Regions from separate parts of the Leptospira venezuelensis genome, predicted to be linked through region 1. Evidence: riboswitches for the same ligand, from Rfam matches in the RefSeq annotation. Region 1 holds a riboswitch; each other region holds the start of a gene.

Region 1 (6,404 bases):
TTTGCGGAATTAGAAAAACGTTTATTGAATATCGCCCGTGTCAAAGGAGACTTATACTTACGTTACGATCCGGATCTTGACGGCCTAGTAACTGAGGAGGTCCTCAAGCAAGTATCTTCGGAAGGATGGAAGGTAAATAAGTCCAAATGTTCCTTCGAAAAATATTTTGAATGTAAGTATACCAACGAACCGGTTTTAACATCCAAAGGTTATTTTTGTTTTAAAGAGAATTCTTTATGAATAACAATCATAGTTTTTCAATCATCCTAATTTCGACTCTTTGTCTAATAACATTACAAAAATGTATAGAACTTGAAAAGAATTTAGGCCCAAATTCTTCGGGATCCTATTACACGACTGCAGATCGTTCGCTATACTAAATTCACAGCTTTGATCGCCGAACTTAAAGCCGCCTCTACTGTTCCAGTAATTTCTCCAGTATGTTCTCCCGCGAAGAAGATACGATCATAAGGTTTTCTTAAAATAATCTCTGATCCAAAACTTCCAGGAGGAAATTCGGCGATCCCATTTGGTACGTAATCCTTTTTAGTTTCCGTAAAATAGAATCTTTGGATTTGCAGATCTTTTTTTAAGCCCAAGCGATCTAGAGTAAGGCGAATATATTCTACCTTTTGGTCCTGATTAGCAGAATCGAATACTGAAAATCTATCCCCGTTCGCAATGACTCCCAAAACCTTATCAGAGGTATCCGACTTGGTTCCTGCATCATATAAGAATTGGGCGGCCGCATCCGAATGAACAGCAAAAGGAGAGGATTCCCAAGGAGATTCTTTCAAAACCAAAAACAATTTATAGATTTGAGAATAACGTACTCTTAAGGCTGCGAGAAGTTTTTCCTTATCTAATCCAGGATTCCATTTCACGTTAGAGATTTGGTTTGCGGGTAAAGTACAGATACAAGTAGAGCCGTTAAATTTTCTTCCAGAAGCAGTAGTTACCGTAACACCCGCGGAATCTTGATCCACGGAAAGTACCGGATCAGAAAAAACAAACTCGGTATTTTCTATATTCATTACCAAGGTCTTGGCGATATTTTCCATTCCACCTTCTATCTTGCTATTCCTTTGAGGAAATTGTGCAAGATCGCTCAATACCTTCTCCGCTGACAGTACACGAATACTATCTCCATAATGAAGAGAAAGTTTATGACCAAGTAAAGTCAGATCTTCCGGACTGACTCCTTGATAAACTAGATAATTATAAATGCTGATACGATCTAAAGCCTGTTGTTGCGCAGTGTCTAATTTAGAATTTTGTGATACTAATTTACTTAGGATTTCTTGGGATTTGGGAGAAAGTTCCCAAGTGCCTGCTTTTTTATAAGTTCCTAAAAACAGATCAGGAACCAAAGGAGAAGATTGTATTTTTAATCCAAGTTCCCTGACTAAACTACGAACGGTTTTGTCTTCGGAAGAAACCCATTCAGCTCCTAGATCCACAACATGGCCGGAAGGATCTTGGATAGATCTAACTCTTCCCCCCACTCTATCTGTGGCTTCTATCAGAGTAACTTTACTTCCTGTTTTTCCTAAGATATATGCTGCATAAAGTCCAGAAAGTCCCCCACCAAGTATGATTACTTTTTTCCCAGAGTTTGTATTTTGAGCGGATAAATTTCCCTGACGACTTCCCAATAAAGCTGCGGCGCTTATAATTCCGGCTTTTAGAAAAGTGGAGCGGGTCATTTTCATAAGATTCCTCTGGAAAGTTTTTATTAGAACTCTCTCTTTTATTTTCGGTCTATGAAAGATCTTTCCCGAATTTTTTGCAGAATAGAATGTGCCTTCGATCTGAAATTATGTGCCTAATCCTTTTTAATCGATCATGTGTTTAGAATATCGCCTATTTATAGAGATATTGCAAGGAATACGTCGTTTTCATATCCACACGGTTTTTCCCTTGCCAGGGCAAGTGCAGGATCAAAACCTGGAATTACGCTTTCAGGGAGGAAGTCGGGTGTAAATCCCGCGCTGACCCGCAACTGTGATGTCCGTTTCAAACGGAATAAGCCAGATCTTCCCCGCGATACTTAATCCTCGAGGTTGGGGAGTATCGTAAATCTCGCTCTTTAGCGCATCAGCGCTTTCTGCGATGGGGCCCCGAAAGTTAAAATGTCGGGGCTCTCGAACGGAAAAAGACTATTACGGCAAATACGAAATCGTTCGGATCTTTATTAGATCAATGATCGACTAACGTTCTTTTGCTTATAATTCTTTTTTCGCGACATCCGGCAGAAATCTAGGAGAGAAAATGAGAAAAATCAGAACAAAAGCGATAATCCTTCTATTCGCTTTATCATTAATCAACACAGCTTGTTTTGAAACGGAAAAATCAGAATCTGATAATACCGCGATCCTCGCAGCAATTATCCAAGCCAATTATATTGAAATCGCCGGTTCATGGCAAGTTGGCTTTTATTCCGGTGGATCAGACGGAGGAGTTTACGATACTGCTGCTATAACTGCTAAATCCTGGATTGAACAAGGCGGTCAAAAATTAACTGTCGTAGAAGTTGATAACACAAACAGAAAACTATATTATCGCTCTTCTGCGGACGATGCTTTCAATCCGAATAAATACGGAAGAATAGATTGGACCGCAATTCACAGTAATTCTTGTCCTTCAAGCGCTGCTCGTTGTTTTGAATATTGCCAAGCTGTCTTCGGGAAAAATACCTTAGCAGAAGCAAAAAGCGATGCAACTACAACTGATTCTTCCAACTTTAAATCTGCCGGATGCTCAGGATTCGGCTGGAATTACATGATTCCATAATCATTTGTTAAAACTTTAAAGGAGAGTCACAATATATGAAATTGATAGTGAAATTGACATTTTTCGGAACCTTCATCTTTTTCTTTCTCATAGGTTGTGACAGCTCCGGAACCAGTACTGATCTAACAGGACTATTATTGACCGGACAGAATTCAATTTCTAGTTCTGAAAATTGTCCTCCTGGAACTATAGACCCGGAATATTTTTTAGCAAATACAATAGTTAGCGCGCCTGGCAGTAATCCAAGCATTCGATACAAAGATCCAGTAAAAGCGATCAATGGAGTTTGTGGAGGAGGACAAAACTCAGGTGGTATAGACGTTTATACCATGGGTTCTGCGGATCCTAATAATTTTTTGATCCTTTCTTGGAATGGAGCGACTGTGACTAACGGTACTGGCGTTGACTTTATCGTTTTCGAGAACGGCTTTCAGCAACAAGGCTCTATAAATTACTTCATTGAACCAGTAATCGTAGAAGTGAGCTTAGATGGGACTAACTATTGCGGATTCAATCCTCAATATGCTGGAGCTGCAAGTCCTGCAAGTTTGGATCCAACAGATTGGATACGATTTGGAGGAGCAAGTCCAGTCCTATGGAATATGCTTACTTATCCACTCACTCCTGAGGAAATTTTTCCCGACCCATTTGTTGCAAATGCGGGTGGAGACTCATTCGATCTGGATGATCTAACATTAGATGCTCGATTTGCAAATGGGTGCAATTCTACAGTTCTTTCCAATCTGCAAACAAACGGATTCAAGTTTATTAAACTATTGAATGCGAAAGGACAATCTACATTTCCAAGCCCTGTAGGAAGTTTTGACGGAGGCCCGGATATAGACGGAGTCATCGCAAAATCCGTGACCCCTTAACCTAAAACCGAAAAGGATCTTCTGATCTCTTTTAGTTTTAACATTTTAAATTTTTTACAAGTGAAAACAATATGATCCGCCCAAAAGATGTGTACCAATTGGACTTAGATAAATCATTACGCAACAAAATAGACACCAAGACGAAACCATTAGGCGCCTTGGGAAAATTAGAAGATCTAGCATACCGAATAGGTACAATACAGAATACAATAGATCCCGTATTATCCAATCCTCACTTACTCGTATTTGCAGGGGATCACGGACTCGCAGACTCAGGAGTTTCTGCCTTTCCAAAAGAAGTTACTTATCAGATGGTATTAAACTTTTTGAATGGAGGAGCCGCAATCAATGTATTCTGTAAACAGCATGGAATCAAATTGCTTGTGGTAGATGCAGGAGTTTCGGGTAACTTCGAACAATCTCATCCTGATTTTATACCCGCCAAGATCGCCGCCGGGACCAGAAACATTCTGAACGAAGCAGCAATGACAAGAGAAGAATGTGAAGAAGCAATCCGTATCGGTGGAGAGATTGCAAGCACTAAGGTTCCAAAAGACTGTAATGTGATCGGATTCGGCGAAATGGGAATCGGTAATACATCTAGTGCTACTCTACTCGCTTCCGTATTTTTAGATCGTTCCGCAGAAGATCTTACAGGCAGAGGAACTGGTCTTGACGACGAGGCTTTACAGCGTAAAAAAAAGATCCTATCAGAATGCAGAGCAAAACACCAAGTAAATCCAAAAGATCCGATTGAAGTTCTATCTAAGCTTGGTGGTTTCGAGATCGCAATGATCTGCGGAGCAATGCTTTCGTCCTATAAAGAAAATCGTTTAATCTTGGTAGACGGTTTTATCGCAAGCTCCGCATTCTTAACGGCTTCCAGAATTGAACCTAAGATTGTTCGTAATGCAGTATTCGCTCATAAATCTTCCGAACAAGGTCACAGACTGATCTTAGAATTTTTTGATGCAGATCCAATCTTAGATTTAGGGCTTCGTCTAGGAGAAGGTACAGGATGTGCGCTTGCCTACCCTATCCTTGAGTCCGCATTGGCTTTCTTAAGGGAAATGGCAAGCTTTGAATCGGCTGGCGTTTCCGAAAAAAAAGACTAAGAGAAGATTAAATTCTCGCTGCCCGAATCTGAGGAATGAATAAGTTCGTCTTTGCATGTTTGGATTTATCCGAAAAGAACTGATTATTTTTCTTTCCTCCGTTCGTTATAATACTCGTATCATTGTTCCTTCTTGGGTTGAACATTCGGAGGATTATCTTAATTCTTCCTCCAGATATTTTCCCCTGGTGGGATGGATTGTTGGAACTGCAACATGGTTTGTACTATGGGTTGCCGATCTTTCTTTGACCTGGGAAATCAGTATCGTTTTAGCAATGGCTGTTTCCGTTCTAGTTACCGGAGCTTTTCACGAAGACGGATTTACAGATGTATGCGATGGGTTCGGCGGAGGTTGGACTAAAGAGAAGATCCTAGATATCATGAAGGATAGCAGGATCGGCGCCTTCGGAACGATTGGGATCATACTTGTACTTCTTCTTAAATTCGTTTGTTACAAATCTTTAGAAGAGTTCTCTATAGAAGTATTGTTCATAACGATACTTTCCTCTCATTCTTCTAGTAGATTTTGGGCACTATTTACTGCAAAAACGCTCCCCTATGTACGAGAAGATCAACTCTCCAAGGCCAAGCCAATTATCCAAACTTTAAAAACTTCTAATGTGGTTATAGCGGGAATATGGGGATTAGCCCCATGGTTTGCATTTTTGCATAACGAATACCTACCTTCAGATAGAGTTTTTGGATTTTTGTTATATCCATTTCTTTTACAAACTTTCGGATATTTATATCTAAGAAGTTTTTATAAAAAATGGTTAGGAGGATATACAGGAGATTGTTTGGGCGCAGTCCAACAAGTTACTGAACTATTATACTTGATCGGAATTGTCGCTGCATGGAAATCTTTTTAGTCAGACATACAACTCCAGAAGTAGAACCGGGAACCTGCTATGGTAAATCGGATCTAGGACTTCCTTCCAGTTTTGAAAAAGAAGCGGAGAACATTCTGAAATTACTTCCTGAAAAAGTACATTCTATCCGGACCAGCCCTTTATTCAGATGTTATAGTCTCGCAGAATATATTAGCAAACATATGGAATCGAAATCTATCACACCTGCTTGGAAAGTGGACTCCAATATTCAGGAATTAAATTTCGGAGAATGGGAAGGTCGTTTATGGGAAGACTTACCAAGATCGGAAACGGATCCCTGGATGGAAGATTATGTAAACAGAAAACCTCCTGGTGGAGAAACTTATTCTGAATTGAAAACCAGGATCTTGAACTCTTGGGAAGACGGTCTTCAAGAAGCAAAGATTTGGGAAAATCTAAAAAAAGAAGAAGGTGATCACTCTGAATACAAAACGATTTGGGTTAGCCACGGAGGACCCATTCGATGTTTATCTTCAATCGTATTAGGTTTTCCTTTAGAGAATTCATTTAGATTGGTTTTAGAATATGGATCTGTTTCTTGTTTTAAGATCCGCTTCGGAGAAATGGGATCTTATCCTCAGTTTGTTTATTGGAATAAAAAATAACTCTCTTCCAAATGAATAAGACATAAATAGAGAACCGGAACTCTAAGGTGTTTTTATTTTTATCCGATAAGGAATATAGTATTCAAACTTCTCATGTTCTCTTTCCGAATATTCAGATCTAAATCTA
Region 2 (6,404 bases), on a different contig from region 1:
ACCCAATTGTTCGTTTTTGATCTGCACACCGAGTATATCTCCACCGGCTGCACTTTCTGGAAATAGCAAGCCCGAGCGAAAAGTTCTGGAAGAAAGTCTAAATGCGACCACCCCGCCGTCAATCTGACTTAAAAAACCCATTCTATTCGCTGCAGCAAAAACCAAATGGGTCTCTCCGAAAAGTTCCAACATCTGAGGCTTGCCAACAGGATTCGGAATTGGGAATGTATAAGTAGCAATAATAGAATCTGTTACAGTATCAATTTCCAAAAGAAGAGATCCCCAGCTCCCCGGGGGAAAATATCCGCTCGGATCATTTCGATCTAATCTTTGTAATACAATAAAAAGGCTTGTGCCTACTATCTGCATTCCTGACATTTCAGGCAGATTATCAGGGATAGAGCTAGGTTCGGAATATCCTCCCAGATCTATTTGCCCAAGACTTGCCCCAGTCAAAGGATGAATAATTTTTAATATTCTAGATCCATAAAGTGAAACATAAGCCTTATTCTGGCCTACGATCGCAATATCAGCCGGATTTGTTCCCGCTCCCATGGACCATTCTGCCCTTGTCTGGAATCCGAAATCTGGATCTAAAACTTGAACGCTATCCCGATTCAAACGATTTAGAATATAGACATTACCATTTCCGAATCTTGCGACTGCATCAGAATGGATAGGTGTCAGTCCAGGATAAGAAAGTAGAAGTTCTGGATTTAATACTTTAAACCTACCACCGCTTGCAAAGTCTGTGGTCACTACTCCGATATTATTAGGAAGATTTGGAGTTAAAAATAAAGTATATAAAGGAGGTCTTTCTATATCTCCGCAAAAGGAAAAAAAGATAATAAAGCAAGGTAGAATGATACGTGCTGCAAATTTCATCAAAACCTTCCACTTAATGTAATAAACCAATTTCTTCCTGGGAGCGGATATCCTACAATATCCTCCACTCTCTTATCTCCCATATTCCTAAGATCTATACTTAAGAGTAGTTCTTTGGGAGTTTTTTCCCCTTTCTTATTAGGATCTTCTTCCTCAGGAGAAGTATATAATACAAGTGTAAGGTATGCGTTCCAAATTTGGCGAGCTGGTTGATAATTCACATATTCGTTTGTCCTGTCTTTGAATACAGCACCAACATATACACCTTCAAAACCAAGTTCCCAGGTTTTTCCTCTATATGCAATTGTTCCGGAGATCTCATGTTTTGGCCTAAGAGGAAGATATTTACCATTTAAATAAGGAGCAGGAGAAGTATTGATCGCTTCTTGGTAAGTATACTCTAACAAAAATTTCCAACCCTTATATTCCGTTTTATGAGAGACTTCTGCCCCATCAATCCTTGCTGAATCCACATTTTCCGGTCTCAAAGTGAATTGAGAATTCGGAATGAATAGGATCATATCCTTGATCCTTTTTCTAAAATAGGAAATTGTAATATTTGATTTTAGTTCACCGTTTTTATATCTTCCGGTAATTCCAGCATCACCGTTTTCACTTCTCTCCGGCTTAAGAGAATCGTTTGCTATGATTGTCCCGACTTCTCCGAAAAGTTCCAAGAAGCTTGGGATCCGATACTGTTTCGCAATATTGGATTTGAATTCCAAAGAATAATTATCTTTCTCCCAAAACCTCCAGAGAAGGCCTACTTTAGGATTAGAAAATTCAGTGGTCTTGATGGCAGGTGCGAATGGATCTTGTTTTCTATACCAAGGTTCGTCGGACTGAAATTTGTCCCTATAAGAATCCCAAGAAACTCCAGGGGTCATTACTAACTTCCCATCTAAGAATCGAAACTCGTCTTCTACTTGAAAAGTTGTATAGGTCCTTGTTTTTCCAGGTTCGTACTTTAGATCTATATTCTGAGGAGTGCTTCTGGATCTTTCGAAAGTTTCTCTCTCTACTCCCGCATGAAATTTCAAAATTTGATAATATTCTAATAGATATAAGGTAGGAGTGACCTGAAACCCGGACTGTCCCATATGAGCAGTAGAGTTAGGAGTTCCTTTGGAAAATTCCGATTTTGGGTCGAATAGGTCGTCATTCGTAAATGAAGTAAAAGTTCTAGTCTCTAATCTTAATAATCCGTCGAGTAAACCTTTTGTATCCGTTCCTAAAGAAGAAGTATTTCTAAGATATCTACGATGGACTTGTTGAGTTTGGTTACTTGCAGGTCCAGGAATTCCATGGAATCTATAATTTAGATCATTCCAAAATTTGATCTTAGTTGCCCCGATATCACCACTGAGCCCGATCATCCCGGAAGTTCTTTCATACTGAGCGTTCCTTCTTCTATCAATCGTATCGTCCAAAGGATTTACGAGCAAGGTCCCATGATTGTTTAGATAAGAAAAATTTTGGTCTGATTTTTCACCTAGTAAGAATACGCTGGTTCCTATTCCGCCATAAGTTCCAGTATGCGTTATGCTCCCCTTTCCAGTATTAAAACTTCCTGCTCCTATGTTAACACGAGTTTTAGGAGGACCGGTTCCGGTTCTTGTGACTAAGTTCACACTTCCGCCAATTGCTGAACCGGAAAATCCTACAGGAGCACCACTTCTATATACTTCTATACTTTGCAAATTATCAAAAGGAAGGTCCGCAAGGTTTACTTCTCCCCCTTGCGCATTATTAAAAGGAACTCCATCTATAAAGATCCTAGTTTGATTAGGATTTGTTCCTCTAAGAGAAAGAGTAGAATAAGAGCCTAGGCCTCCGTATCTTCTGATCCTTACTCCTGCTTCTCTTTCTAAAACGTCCGGAAGATTCGTATAACGTGCATTGTATTGGTCCAGATCAATGGAAGTCTGAAAACCGGTTGGGTTCTTTCTGAAATTTTCCGGTTGAGAATTTGAACCGGTCTTTCCCACCACTTTTAAAGTGGAAGTTTCCGCTTTCTGAGGCTCTTGGGAAAAAATTTGGACGGAAAATAAAAAGAGCCCTAGATGAAGTATCTTACTGAATGGTTTGGGTCTTTTATACATTGAGGCCTTAACTCCCGAAAGCCAGAGAATTGAAAGCAGACCTGATAGGTTTTCTGACTTACGCCCGATTCGAACCCTTCCCGTCTTTCGACAGTGGTTTTGTCCGACCGTTTCGGCGTTTACAGCTGCGGGTACAGCTCCGGATTTTCACCGGATTCCCTTTTCCGATCTACTTGCAAGACCAGGTTCCCAACCCGACTCGGAGGAGCAATCTCAAAAAGGTTTGGCCGCCTCTTGCTAACGCAAGACCGGGCTGCTCCGGGCTCGGACATACGTCCTCGTCCTTCGCCGGAGCTCAGGACGCTTCGCGCCCTACACATCCCTGGCGGGTAAGTGAAATACAACATTAACGTAGTGCCTTTTTCGTAGTACATTTTTTGCACACAGAGGCGCAAAGACGCAGAGCAGAAAAGAATTCGCTTTGCAGGAATTCCTACATTTTCAAATTCAGAAAGAAATATTTTCTTGATGTAAGATAAAAACCGGAAAGGATTCACGAATTCGCGACCCAAAGGGAATCCCTTAGGGTCTACCTACATAACGGGAGCATCGAACTCGAATGAAACGCATTCCATCCTTAAGATTTCTTTTATTAGGAATCTTTCTTTTAACTACCTCGTCCTTATCAGCAGCGGGAACTTATTCCGAAGGTTGGACAGTTGCAAAATTGATCCAATTCGAAAGCAGAGGGGTCATCTTTGAATCTTACGAAGGTCTTTTAGAAGTTTATACTATAAACGATTCAGAAGCTTGCGACGAAATGAAGGACGAATGTTTTGTTCCGGCAAAACAAAAAATCGAATTCAGCGTACGTCCAGAGAACGCGGATGTAGTTAACTTCTTAAGTAAAAGCCTAAACCAGGAAATTTTAGTCCAATATAGGGTTCACAGATTTGAAGCAGTCGCATTATCTTCCGATTACGAAGTAGTTGGAGCACAACTCCAGGAAAAATCTCTTCCTAAAGGTTTGCCTGACAAGATCGTAAGCAAAGCTAAGTCTGGAGGAAAAAGAAATTTTTCCGTTACTGGTCGTATTCTAAGTTTAGAATATAAGGGAACTATGATTGGAACTTGGGAAGGATTATATCTGGATGAGACCAGAAATAAAGTTCATCCTTTTTCAATCACAGATGAAGAGATCGCGGCCTTTGCTACAAACACTCTTAAATTTGGGCTTAGATATTTCTTGGGAATTTCTGTGGCTTACGTGACAGGTTGGAGAGATTCTTCTTATGATATTTATGAGATCAACTTCAAATCACCTGCAGGGGCATTGGAACCGGCAGGCAAAACACAATAATTTGCATTAAGGATTCATTAAGTATGAAGACCGATTAGGAATTCCTATATCGGTCTTTTTTATTTAGAAATTATTCAATTAAATCAGATAGAATTCCGCCCAAAATAAAATTCATATGAGGCACCGATTTAACGGCTACTCATAGGCCTGCTCTTCTTCCAAAATATTTCCCAAAAAACTCAATAGTTTGTAAATATCATTTAAAAAATTTGGATCTTCAACGTAAGAACCCAAAGTGTCAGCGATTCCCTTAGATTCATTTTTCAACCAAACGAGAGATTTAATATCTTTTTCAAAAATTCCAGACTTAATTCGACTTAAAACCATCAAATCTCTTTGAAAGAATTTTTTATCTCGATATATGGAACTGAACTCATTTATGCGGCCATCAATGTAATAATATAGCTCAATGGCCTTTTCTTGATTTTCTTTTCTATTCATTTAAGGGAAATTCGGATTTTTATTTTTGAATCTCAATTTGATCTCCATGTTGGAATTCCAACATGGATTCGAAAGGCGGCCCCACCCGGCTTTGGGTGGAGGAGGCGGGTTAGTGGGAGAAGCCTTTCCCCCTATATCATAAAATCTTAAAATCCGCAATTAAAAAATTGTCATCGAATTTGTAGGAGCTCCTACATAAAAAATCTCAATTTAAGGAAGGAAACTTCCATCGGATTGGATTTTCGGCCCTTTTCCGGGAAAATCAGATTTAGTCAAAGATTGGATTAGTTCAGTCGTCTTAGCATCCGGATCCGGAGCAGGAATTCCGTTTTGACTTAATTGCAGCGGATGGATCTTGCCTTTGATAAAATTCCCTTGTTTGTCTAGATCTGCTTCTAAGACTAAAGAATAACCGCCGTATCCTTTCGTAGAAAACACTCTATACCCTAAGAAGTTTCCTAAAGAATAAGCGATCAATTTCCCTTTATATAATTCGAATGCTCTAGGCAAATGAGGACCATGTCCAATAAATAAATCTGCACCTGCATCGATCAAAGCATGAGAAAGAGCGACAAGGTTTCCCCTATATTCTCCGTAAAATCTCTCTTGTTCATTTTTTACATGTAAAGCTGGGCCACCTTCCGCGCCACCGTGAACTGAGATGAAAACTAATTGTGCTTTTTTCTTCGCTTCTTTTACGAGAGCCACACCTTCTTCAATATGATTTACATGATTATGGGCGCTTTCCATATGGCTGAATCCAATCCAAGCTACGGAAATTCCTTTTACGTTCATATAAGTGATCGCACCTTTTTTTCCGGTGAATCTAACTCCCGCCTCTGAAAGATTTTTACCTGTATCTTCGAAACCTTGCTGGTGGAAATCTAAACTATGGTTATTTGCGATGGAAACTATATCGAATCCAACATCCTTTAGAATTTTTGCATATGATGGAGGAGTTCTGAAAGCGAATATAAGAGGACGATTTATATTTTTAGCACAATGCGGATAATCTGTCAGAGTACTTTCGAAGTTCGCAAATAGTATATCTGCCCCTCTCAAACTTGGTTCCACTTGAGAGAACAAGGTATTTCTAGGATCGGAAGGAAGTTTATTCTCGGGATAATTGGTCCCCATGACCAAATCTCCTACCGCTTTGATCTTCAAGGTTTCAGGTTCTACTGATTCAACTGGCTGGCATTGGGAGAATAAAAGAGAAAGTCCTAAAAGAGAGGACAATGCAAGGATTCTATACATAGGGGAAGGATTTTAGAAACCCTATCCCTGGCAAAGCGGTTTTTCTAAACTTTCTATCCTTTCAAGGACCCACGACAACAGCAGTAGGTTGAATTAACAAAGGAAGAGATCCAGCATATGCACCTATTATTAAACCGGAAGTTTGAGAAGTTACTTCTCCGCTGACAGTATAGTTTACTATACATGCTCCAGCATTCACGGTATCAAAGCTCAAGTTTACGGGACTATATGGAGGAGTAAAAGAAAAAGGCCAAAAATTCGGAGATGTACCATTAGGGCAAGAAGACACATCTATATCAAAACCTACTGACACATCCTTACTAGTCCAATCAGACGGAACAGATCTAAGTGCTACCTGATAACCAACGCTTCCACCTTCAGTAGAAGTTACTGCTATCGGCGTAAATATAAGTAAAGAA
Region 3 (6,404 bases), on a different contig from region 1:
GGAGACAGAGTAAAGGCAGACTGGGATATTTTAGACCAAAAGGCGGCTAACGGTAAAAATATTTATACGGAGAAGGTTCAGTATGATACGAGACTTCTCTCTCTGGATACTGGCATTAAGATCAACGATTGGATCCGCTTAGGATTAGGTTATACGTATGCTTCTGGAGATCCGAATAGATCAGATTCTAAGGTAGGAACTTGGCAGAGTTTATTTCCTCAGATCGCCGGTTCATTCCCCAATTGGAACACTATGAACGGGCAATCCCTAATGGCTGGATTTGAAAATATAAAATCTTATTCCATTCGTGCAAATCTCAAAACCGAATATGGAATGTTCATATTTACGATTTACGATACCCAGAAGGCAAATCTGCAAGATGCTTGGTATAAGGTTTCCGGTGTTCCGAATACTGGTTTAAGCACAGAGAATTATTCTAATGATAAGTTCTCCTACGAAAATTCCAGATTGGGAAGAAGGTTATTCTACCAATATGACTTTACCTGGATCCACAATTATACTGAATCAGTTTCTATCTGGATGGGAATTTCTCTCGTAAAAGCTAAAGAAGCAATCGGCAACGAAAGAACAAATCCATTTGCTTCCAATCCAGATAATCGATACACATTCGACGATACTTCTAAATTCTTTTATCTCATGGTCTCCGCCTCCCTATAAGGCAATCCTTTCCTAAGGAGGGGGTCGAAGTTTCGCCCCTCCTTTCTTTTTTTGGAGAAGTTAAACTTCTTAATATTTTCTAGAGTTAGTTAGACTATACTTTGTTGCCAAACAGAGGTTAAAATAGTTACATAATTTATTAACAATAGATAAGACGAAACGCTTTCCTCTCTCTGTCTTAAATAGCATGGAAGAGAAGGTTATGCAAGACTGCGATGAAATTCCTCCAAGAATAAACCAACCCTCTGGTTATTTAGAGAAGGACTTTCTGCCTAAAGAACTAGGCTGGGATGAATGGTTCTGCCAAGCGGCACAATTCAAGAATATACTTTATCATTCTCCGAATGGATTTGCGATAATCTCCTTGGAAGGAAAATTTATTAGCGCTAACCCTGCGCTCTCCCAAATTTTAGGTTATTCTGAAAATGAATTAGCCGGAATGAGCTTTGAATACATTACTCATCCGGATGATCTGGAAGAAGATTACAGATCAAGGGACCAATTTTTAAAAGGATTAATATCCATATTTAAAAGGAAAAAAAGATACATTCATAAAGACGGTCATCAACTTTGGGTTCAAGTAGATGCAACTTTGATACGGAACAGAAAGGGAGATCCGAATTATTTTGCAGTACAATTCCAAGACATTACGAAACATCATGAATTAGAAAAGCAGCTCATTCATTCTCAAAGAATGGAATCAATCGGTTCCCTTGCTGGAGGAGTTGCTCATGACTTTAATAATATCCTAACTGTAGTTTTAGGATACACTACCCTTTTAGAAAAGAACTCGGAACATCCGCAAAAGATCTTACAATATTCTGAAATCATTAGGAAAACTGCTGAAAGAGGATCATCTTTAATCAAACAACTTTTGACACTAGCAAGGAAGGTCGAATCAGATCTTAAACCGTCAATTTTGAACGATTTGCTTTCGGAAGCAGTCCATATAGCATCATCTACCTTTCCTAAATCCATTCGAGTAATTGCTGATCTCCCTCAAGATCCGATCTTAGTACAGTCAGACCATACTCAGATACATCAAGTTTTTCTGAACTTATTTTTAAACGCAAAGGATGCAATGCTTAACGGTGGATTACTTTCTATAAGACTTAAAACAGAGGAAGGAGAATTTATTTCTCCTGAAAAGACTCAAAAAACCGCTGTAATAGAAATTTTAGACAGTGGCACAGGGATAGACAGAAAGACGATCCGTAAAATATTCGATCCATTCTTTACGACAAAAGAGCCTGGTAAAGGAACCGGACTCGGACTTTCTATTGTTTATGGTATTTTAGAAAATCATAAAGGAAAGATTAAAGTAGAAAGTGAACTCGGTTCTGGTACAAAATTTTCCGTATACTTTCCGATTTTGGAATAAAAGATGATTCTGATCCTTCTACTATTTAGGAATTTTCTACAAGAGTTATTTCTGTTCCTTCCAGATCCTGTTTCTGATCCTACTTAATGAAACAGGTGTGATCCCTAAAAAGGAAGCAATATAATGTTGCGGGATACGATTTGCAATGTCCTGTTGTTCTTTGATCAAATTCAAATATCGTTGCTCCGGACTATCCCTAATTCTAGACAAAAACAAATTCATATAAGTATCAAATCTTTCAGCAACGTATTGTAGTAAAAAGTCCCGAACTTCCTCATTCTCTTTATAAATAATTTCTGCATCTTCTCCGCTTAGTATAAGCAGTTCCGTAGGTTCAATACTTTCCACACTAAGTTGGCTGTCCTTGTAAGTACCTCTATAACTATGGATAGAAGTGATCGCTCTATTTTCCGGAAAAAATGCGATCGTAATATCTCGTCCCTTATCTTCAAATTTTAATCTGAGGCATCCTTTTTTAACAATAAATATGTTTTTGGTAAAAACTCCTCTTTCTATGAGTACAGTTTTTGCCGGTACCTTCTTTTCTTTTAACATAGAAGTATAACGGTCCCAATTTTTTTCCAAACTTGGGATCTTCTTCCTTAGGTTTTCCAATAAAGGTATTTCATACATCTTAGTGCCTTGATTTCTCCCGTATTCAGTATCATGGGAATGAAAAGGCAAGATTTGTTTTGGGATCAAACCAGGAATTTAAGGTTTTGGAACAAGTTCTCCAATTCTTTATGTAAAAAGTTTCGAATTAGATTGAATAGTTTCCTAAAAAGGGAAATCTTGCCCGCATCGAAGAGAATTTTTCAATATGTCATTCAGCAGATACAAAGGCAAAAAAGTATTTATTACAGGCGGTTCCGCGGGTATAGGCAAAGGAATTGCGATCCAATTAGCGAAGGCAGGAGCAAGTGTAATTGTTTCTGCAAGGGGAAAATCTAACTTAGAAAAAACTGTCCAAGAGATGAAGGCTGTAGGAGCTCCCACAGCTGTATTCGGGTTCGCAATTTTGGACGTTTCCGATAAAAAGGCCATCGAAAAAGAAGCTAAAAAAGCAATCCAAACCTTGGGAGGATTGGATCTTCTAATCTGCAGCAGCGGTTTTGCTAAAGCAGGAGAAGCTTCCGACCTGGACGACGAAGTTTATAGAAATCTAATGGATGTAAACTTTTTCGGTCATGTAAATAGTGCACTCGCATTCAGTGATCATTTTTCCAAACAAAAAAGTGGAGAGATCGTATTCTTGGCCTCTACCCTTGCGTTCTTTTCTATCTACGGATATGGAGCTTATTCTGCTAGCAAGTTTGCGATCGTAGGCTTTGCCCAAGGTTTTCGCCAAGAAATGATGCTTCATGGAGTGAAGGTAAAATTATTTCTTCCTCCTACAACTGATACTCCTGGTTTGGAAAAGGAGAATACCGACAAACCTGAATTGAGTAAAGAAATTGAAATGGGTTCTGCATTAAACAGAATTCATGCGATTGATTCAGTTGCAAAAGCGATCTTAAAATGGATACCGAACAAAAAGTTTATCGGATATACAGGGTGGGATTCTTGGCTTCAATATTTTCTATTCAGACATTTTCCTGAATTCAGTATTAAACTTACAGATTCTGAATTAAAAGCAGCCCAGTCTAGACTAGATAAGAAAAAACAGAAAGGCCGGGGAGAGGTATAGAGAATTTTGCTCGGCCGAAAATAAAATACTATACAAAATTACTCACCTAAATAGATCCTGAAATCTCAGTCTATTTTTGTAGGAACATAGATGTCTCCATCTATGGGAAGACGGTGCAATTCCGTCACGGTACCCGCCGCTGTAAGAGGGACAAAAGGCACAAGATGTCACTGGGTGTAAAACCTGGGAAGACGTGCTGAGTAGGACGATCTCGAGTCAGAAAACGCCTTATAAAAATCCTGAAGCTACGTTATCCAGTCTCGGATGTAAGACGGTTACGTAACTAAACTCAAATTAATTTTTGCGAATACAATGCTTCGGCGAGATCCGTTTTGCATTAGTATCGTTTATATCTTGTTAGGCGAAGATCTCTTAGGAGGGATTTTTATGCGCTCGATTTCAGTTTCGAAAGATTTTTCGGGAGCCAGATTATGGCTTAGCGGATCTGTCCTGGTTTTGGCTGGGTTTCTCGCTTTTTCTACGATCTACGTAGTTGGCCTGGAACCAATGGTGTATTTGCACGATACTTTTCATGATATAAGACATTCTACGGGCTTTCCATGCCATTAAGATCAGGACTTTCTGATCTATTAAGGGCTGGGATATTTTCCGGTTTGGTTTCTGGTCTTGTTCTAGGAGTCTTGGTTTGTGTTTGGAATCTTCCTCTCATTTTAGAAGCGGAGAAGTTTGAATCCAAATCCGCATCAGAAAATTCGAATCTCGGCCATACACATATTCATTCACATGGAGAAGTTCATTCTCACACGAATGAACAATCTTCTTCCACCGAATTAGTCCTGAACAATAGTCTTTGGCAAAAAAGAAATTTAGGAACTTTTATAGGCTCCATTCTTTTAGGTATTTCTTTTGGAATTTTAGTTTCATTGTGGATGATCTTTTTTCCCCCACTTGGATTTTCAGAGGCACCCTCCCTATCTAAAGCAATATTACCAAGTATTCTGATTGCCATAGGTGGATTCCTAATATTCTTCGGGCTCCCATTTATAGGACTCCCTCCAGAATTACCAGGAAGAGCATCAGGAGCTTATGATTATCCAGAAAGGCAGGCTTGGTGGTATCTTAGTGTGGGATCAAGTTTAGTTGGTATATTTGGATCAAGAGTCCTTCTATCTTATTTACATATTCATAATTTATTAAAATGGATTGTCGCTTTAGTGGCGGCTCTATTTTTTGTAGGACTTCCATTCTATCTTGGTACGCCTAAAATTCCTGGGGACTTTGCCGCTCCTAAGGAATTAAGGATACAATTTGAATACATAACCTTACTCATAAACCTGATCTTCTGGTATCTATTATCTTCTTTATTCTTCCTATTCTGGAAACCAAGGCAGGTATTGGGATTTAAATGAAACCGAAGATTGCAGTTCTGGTACTAGGCCATGGAAGTAGGGAAGAAAATTCCAATCTAGAATTTGTCTCCCTAGTGGAATCCTATTCACTAACTAGACCAGATCTAAAAATTACACATGCATATGTGGAACTTGCAAAACCAGATCTGGAAACCTCTCTTCGGGATCTTTGCAAAGATTATTCTAATATTATAATATTTCCTTTATTCTTATATACTTCTGGTCATATCAAAAACGATGTTCCAATCGTTCTAGATCGAATCAAATCAGAGTTTCCTGCCCACTCTTTCAAAATTTCAAATAGTTTAGGCATCCACTCTAAGATGGTTTCTTTGCTTAGAAAACGTGCAGAAGAATTTATACCTCTAAACAAAGAACAATCTTTTAAAACTGGAGTTATTATCGTAAATAGAGGATCTTCTGATCCGAATGCGAACGGTGACTTTTATAAAACTGTTCGTTTGTTCCAAGAAGGAAATCATTTCTCCTTTGTTCTTCCTTCCTTCATAGGGATAACCAGCCCTCTTCTTCCGGATACCTTAGAGATGGCCTCTAAATTAAGACCGGAAAAACTTCTGGTGGTCCCCTACTTTTTATTCGGTGGATTATTGATCAAAAAAATATCTTCCTTGGTTCAAAACTTTTCAGAAAAATTCCCTTGGATCAAAACGGAACTCTCTTCTTATATAGGACCTGATTCGGAATTATTTTCCGTAATGGATGAAAGGATCCAAGATAGTATCTCAGGAAAATTTTCTCTTCCATGTGATACTTGCGAATACAGAGCACAACTTCCCGGCCTTTCCAAAAAAGTTGGAGGATTAAAGGCGCTTCTCTGGAGTATTCGTCACCTGGAAACTCATAATCAAGCAGCTCCTCATTTGTTCCCTCACCGTAATTTACAAAAGCATATATTTGTTTGCGATAATATAGATTGCGCAAGCAAAGGAAGTTCAGCCTTAGTCGCTCGGATGAGGTCCATTTTAAAATTACAAGGTAGGCATTTAGATTTTAAAATCTCTCGCTCTTCTTGTATGGGAAGATGCGGAGAAGGTCCAGTAGTGGCAGTTTATCCCGATGGAGTTTGGTACCAAAAAGTAAATGTAGAAGATGCGGAAGATCTCGTTTCCGAACATCTTTTACAAGATAGATTAGTTTCTCGTTTAGTAGATAATATTATGCAATAGGAATATAGTATGGCATGTCATGAAATCGCAGCTTTAAGATTAGGAATGATGAATGTTCTTGGGATCAAGGACGAATCCGTCATCCAACATGAAAAAAATGA

What was found. A riboswitch is a leader RNA that binds a small molecule or an ion and turns the genes downstream of it on or off. The one in region 1 is predicted to bind cobalamin.
Region 2: linked by a shared signal. The riboswitch ahead of B1C82_RS03065 (TonB-dependent receptor) and the one ahead of B1C82_RS11660 (hypothetical protein) in region 1 are both predicted to bind cobalamin.
Region 3: linked by a shared signal. The riboswitch ahead of B1C82_RS18525 (CbtB domain-containing protein) and the one ahead of B1C82_RS11660 (hypothetical protein) in region 1 are both predicted to bind cobalamin.

The regions. Positions count from the first base shown of each region.
Region 1 covers NZ_NETS01000010.1:950,772-957,175, reverse strand. The annotation lists gene B1C82_RS11670 (SH3 domain-containing protein) at 1-240, shown strand, start outside; gene B1C82_RS11665 (flavin monoamine oxidase family protein) at 372-1,712, opposite strand; adenosylcobalamin (AdoCbl) riboswitch at 1,952-2,078, shown strand; gene B1C82_RS11660 (hypothetical protein) at 2,272-2,793, shown strand; gene B1C82_RS11655 (LIC_13355 family lipoprotein) at 2,829-3,668, shown strand; gene cobT (nicotinate-nucleotide--dimethylbenzimidazole phosphoribosyltransferase) at 3,740-4,783, shown strand; gene B1C82_RS11645 (adenosylcobinamide-GDP ribazoletransferase) at 4,839-5,651, shown strand; gene B1C82_RS11640 (histidine phosphatase family protein) at 5,636-6,277, shown strand; gene B1C82_RS11635 (vWA domain-containing protein) at 6,371-6,404, shown strand, end outside.
Region 2 covers NZ_NETS01000007.1:215,112-221,515, reverse strand. The annotation lists gene B1C82_RS03070 (YncE family protein) at 1-885, opposite strand, end outside; gene B1C82_RS03065 (TonB-dependent receptor) at 885-2,987, opposite strand; cobalamin riboswitch at 3,014-3,188, opposite strand; gene lsa26 (surface adhesion protein Lsa26) at 3,547-4,287, shown strand; gene B1C82_RS03055 (hypothetical protein) at 4,423-4,728, opposite strand; gene B1C82_RS03050 (CapA family protein) at 4,939-5,985, opposite strand; gene B1C82_RS03045 (hypothetical protein) at 6,047-6,404, opposite strand, start outside.
Region 3 covers NZ_NETS01000011.1:497,387-503,790, forward strand. The annotation lists gene B1C82_RS18505 (alginate export family protein) at 1-678, shown strand, start outside; gene B1C82_RS18510 (two-component system sensor histidine kinase NtrB) at 881-2,059, shown strand; gene B1C82_RS18515 (Crp/Fnr family transcriptional regulator) at 2,105-2,743, opposite strand; gene B1C82_RS18520 (SDR family NAD(P)-dependent oxidoreductase) at 2,880-3,746, shown strand; cobalamin riboswitch at 3,810-3,992, shown strand; gene B1C82_RS18525 (CbtB domain-containing protein) at 4,134-4,316, shown strand; gene B1C82_RS18530 (CbtA family protein) at 4,307-5,116, shown strand; gene B1C82_RS18535 (CbiX/SirB N-terminal domain-containing protein) at 5,113-6,303, shown strand; gene B1C82_RS18540 (DUF3209 family protein) at 6,313-6,404, shown strand, end outside.